Regions from separate parts of the Pseudogracilibacillus amylolyticus genome, predicted to be linked through region 2. Evidence: predicted binding sites of a transcription regulator. Region 2 holds the regulator's gene; the other holds the start of a gene.

Region 1 (2,479 bases), on a different contig from region 2:
ATAAAAAAGATACCAGGTTCTGCAGAATAAGTAGCACAGATATTGATTAAATCCCACAAATCTTTAGCTCTAATTTTACGGTATGTTCTAATGCTATATCCAAGTTTCTCCCATTCACGCACGTCGCCAATTTCGTGCCATTTTTCATTGTAAGCCTTCATTTCTTCTTCTGAGTAATTTTCAACATTTGGGAAACGAAGCTCGTATTCTTGATCATTTTCAACAGCTTCCATAAATTCTTTCGTCAGACAGACAGAGATATTTGCACCTGTTAAGAATTCGGGATTGTGCACAGAATACGTACCACCCGTTTTTAGTTTTGTCTCTGCTTCTTTAATCGAATCTTTCGTAAAACCACCTAATCCAGGCATATTTTTATAATTTACAATCCCTTGGTACAAATCTTTTTCTGTTTCTGTTAATGGAGTAAATTTTAATTTTTCATTGGCAAGTTGTTTTATTTGCTCATCTTTTGTATTTTCAATTAAATAACGTAAAATTCTAGGATTTTGCATTTTAGAAATGATGAATTCAAGAATATCTGGATGCCAATCAGCAAGCATAATCATTTGAGCACCGCGTCTCGACCCGCCCTGCTCTACTAAATGAGTTAATTTCGCTATATCGTCAAGCCATGATACTGAGCCTGATGACTTTCCATTTACTCCACGAGCCAATGTATTTCTAGGTCTTAAAGTAGACCCATTAGTACCTATGCCACCACCTCGGGACATTATTTCCATGACTTGTTTACGGTGATCAGAAATTCCTTCCCGAGAATCTTGTACAAACGGCATTACATAGCAATTAAAATACGTTACTTCTGTATCTGAACCCGCACCGTAAAGTACACGACCCGCTGGTACAAAATTTAAATTAGATAGTTCTTTCGAAAATAAATTAAAATATTTATTTCTTTTCTCATCTGTTTTTTCAACTGCAGATAATCCAGAAGCATTTCGCATTGCTATTTGTTCATAATAGATTTCCAAAGGTTTATCAATAACATCAAGGCTACGATTAACAATACCTGTATCTATTTCCGTTTCTTCCTCTAAAAGAGTAGTAAATTCATCTGCAACTTTAATGTTTGCCGATTTTCCTTCCCAATCTATTGATTTAACATAACCAAATCCGCGGGCAGGAAATTTGGGATCTGATTTTACAGTAAGAACGACAAAATCTCCTTCTTTTAATGTCTTTTTTTCAGTATCTTTAAACGCATAACGATCCAACATAACGAGACGAGAAACACCTTCATGTGTTACACTCATATCAGATGTAATTGGATGCACTTGCGGAAATAATTTTATATCTTCGTTTAAAGCTTGTACATTGATTTTAGTATCAGCATCAATCATTAACGACATTATATTCGCTCCTTACTTTTATATTTAAATTTTCATATGTATTGTAGTACTAATAGTACACAAAAAACATAAAAAAATCAATATATAGTGCTTCATTCAATTTTAAAATACTATATATTGTATATTTTAATTTTAGAGAGTTTTTTGTCAACTTGTAGAAGCCTTGATATTACAGGATTTTTAGAGGTTAAGTCTTTCAAAAATACGGATAAAAAAGGAAAAAAACGATACTATTTGTAAATTATTTTTTTTATACATATAATATAATGTATATATAGAATTGGTGGGGGACTAATCATGTTAATTTATTTGATAATCATTTTAGTGCTTTTAATAGGGTACTATGCTTTCACATACTTTAGGCAGCGCAAAATTATGAATTTGTTAACGCAAGAACAATTTATAGAAGGATATCGAAAAGCACAATTAATCGATGTTCGTGAGCCTCAAGAATTTGATAAAGGTCATATAAGAGGTGCGAGAAATATTCCACTCACTCAGTTAAAACAAAGTATGTCAGCAATCAGACCGGATAAACCAGTCTATCTTTATTGCCAAAACACTTCTCGTTCTGCTCGAGCAGCTCAAATTTTACACAAAAATAAATATGAAGATTTAAATGTCCTTCAAGGTGGATTCAAAAAATGGACGGGTAAAATTGATCGAAAAAAATAGTCAGAAGAATATTCCTCTGACTATTTTTATTTATGGCTGTTTTTTAACAGATTAGGATTTTACTTCGTTATGTTCTATTATTTCTGCCACAAAGTCCATAAACTGTGCAGTAACTTAGGTTAATTTCTTCTGCAAATATCCAAACAATGTTGCGACGTAAAATACCGCTACGGAAATACACTCCGCTTTCCACGGGCGGCTGTTGAGCCTTCCTTGTGCTACGCACTGCGTTGTCTCACCTAGGCCTGTCCTCCCGTAGGAGTCTCCGTGTATTTCCTCCGCTGGGTGTGCTTGGTAAACAGCTCTGCACAATTTGTTACTACTATCACAATAGTTGATTGGAGCCGGAGGGCAGTCGACTCCTGGTCGGCTAAAAGCGGTCACGTCCTGTGACCAACGCCGACACTAGCACGTCCTGTGCGTCGCGGGAAAAG
Region 2 (2,479 bases):
TTTGTTCTGATTGTTGTTGTATAAAGTCCATTGCTTCTTTTGCAGTTTTAAATTTTTTCCGAGACCAGTTACTCGCAATTTTTTCCATGTACTCTTTGGGGAGTTTCATATCAGAACGTAACATGACATAGTGGATAAGTACATTCATCACCGATGGGGGAATGCCTTGATTTACCATTAAATCACTTATAAATTTTAAGTCTTGATTAGAAGCGTTATTACCGCTTGATAAATCTTCTAGTAATTCTTTTGGTGTAATAGTTTCAAATCTTTGTTGCAGTTTTTCAGTTTTAGTTAAGGGCTTATCTTGCACCGAAACTTGTTGTTTAGGTTTTTTTATCGAAAGTTTCAAATTGCTTACATTATGTTTCGTTTGAAAAATATCGTGGCAAACGGCTTTAAATTGTTCAACATCAAGTCGGTTCTCCTCCGTAAGAGCCCATTCGACAGATTTTTCAATTTCATACGATTCTAAATCATACAATTGAACAAGTTGTGAAATGATACGCTTATTTGTTTCTGTTAAAATTTTTTCAACAGGTAGCATCTTTCGTTTCAAGCTTTGTTCAAGTAAAGAAAAATCCAATTGTTGAAGCGGGATTCCTGTCGGCTCTTCACTTTTTATTGGAGGAATGTATTCCGGTTCAAATGTTTGAAATACTTCATGAAAAACAGCTGTAACATCTTTTCCAATTCGTTGTTGATTCGCTTTTGTATAATGTTTTTTTAATGAAAGAAACTTCTTTTCTCCAATATGACGATACAATAGCTCCGATAACATCACATCTTCAAAGAAAGCTCTTGGACTAAAAGGTGATTGAATAACATATGTATAATACACTTTCTCTTTCGTTTCTTTTTTATATGTTTTTAATAATCCAATTCCTTCCAATTTAAGCCTGGCTTCATATATTCGATCTAACGGCATATTTAAATAATTCATCAACGTATGATGTGTTTGCAATTGAATTTCCGGTTGAATATCGATTTCATGTAAGAGAAGCTGATAAAAACTAATTGCTTCAATTCCGAGTAAAGGTTGGTATAAGTGCGTTAAAGACTGGATATAGTCATTTGGCAAACTGGAATCAAGTTGAACAATATATCCATCAACTGGTAAGATTTTTCCTAGATGTTGCACTTTTTTCACTTCCCCTTTTCATTACTTGGATTTTTTCGATTGTAAAATTTCTTTTAGTTCATCTAGAAAAACATTAATATTTTCAAATTGACGATAAACAGAAGCAAAACGTACGTATGCTACTTCATCAATGTCAGACAATCGTTCAAGCACCATTTCACCAATATGTTGGCTATTTACTTCAGGGAGATCAGAATTTCTTATTTCTCGCTCTACTTCTAGAGCAACTTTTTCAATTTCTTCTATCGTAACAGGTCTTTTTTCACAAGCACGCATTAATCCCCTGATCAATTTATCACGATTAAACTCTTGTCTTGTCCCATCTTTTTTAACAATGATTAATGGTGTTTCTTCTTTCCGTTCAAAGGTGCGAAAGCGAAATCCACATCGCTCACATTCTCTACGCCTTCTGATCGCATCACCGTCTTCAAAAGGCCTTGAATCCAGAACACGGGAATGTTTATGATTACACTTTGGACACTTCATTCGTTTCAACCCCATTCATATTCGATCCAACATCCAAAAACGTTTAGTCTATTATTATATTTTATCATGTTTTTAACTATTTCCATAATGATTATCATACTTGACTAAGTTAACCTCTAATCTGGACTTAAAACATGGAATTTCTACATGTTAATAACAATAGAATTAAATACTGCCCGCCCTGTAACTTTAGACTCGATATGTAGCAAATTCACTCGATGTCTTGGAAATTGACTTGACATGTTATAAAACCACTCGTCGTCTTGATAAACGACACGACATGTTGGGAATCCACTCGACGTCAATACTCTAACATGTTGTGAATTCCCTCAAAATGCTAAAAGAGAGTCGTCATTAACTTCCGACAGCTATGATTAAAACATTATATTGCATTTCAGCGCACAATAAAAGTATACATGTAGCCACAAAGCCCATTGATGAAAAAAGCTATTTTAAAAATAAAAAAGTTGTCCATATTAACAGACAACTTTTTGGCACGTCCTTGCATCGTAAGTGCAACTAAGGCACCCGCCATTAAAGGGTCGTCGAATGCCGAGTTTTCTAATGAATATTAATTTAAGATATTTTTACCGTTTCTTTTTTTTGACTCTGTTGTTGTAGAGCTTTACCTACAAACTTTGCCAAATCGACTACTCGTGCAGAATAGCCCCACTCATTATCGTACCAAGCAAGGATTTTAATTTTTTTATCTTCCATAACTATTGTAGAAAGTCCATCAATAATTGCGGAATAATCGGTTGTTGCATAATCAATCGAAACAAGTGGCTCTTCACTATACTTGATAATGCCTTTCATTTCTTCATGCGCAGCTTTTTTAAATACATTGTTTAC

The links. Region 2 encodes NrdR, which represses ribonucleotide reductase genes. Its sites were predicted from a motif close to AACACNATATATNGTGTT; they were not measured.
Region 1: ACPYKA_RS01795 (vitamin B12-dependent ribonucleotide reductase) is a predicted target of NrdR. The motif match lies at 1,477-1,494, and genes of this name have one in related genera.

The regions. Positions count from the first base shown of each region.
Region 1 is NZ_JBPPZG010000008.1:9,297-11,775, forward strand. It holds gene ACPYKA_RS01795 (vitamin B12-dependent ribonucleotide reductase) at 1-1,370, opposite strand, end outside; gene ACPYKA_RS01800 (rhodanese-like domain-containing protein) at 1,668-2,045, shown strand.
Region 2 is NZ_JBPPZG010000149.1:2,273-4,751, forward strand. It holds gene ACPYKA_RS14910 (replication initiation and membrane attachment family protein) at 1-1,141, opposite strand, end outside; gene nrdR (transcriptional regulator NrdR) at 1,163-1,627, opposite strand; gene ACPYKA_RS14920 (glyceraldehyde-3-phosphate dehydrogenase) at 2,204-2,479, opposite strand, start outside.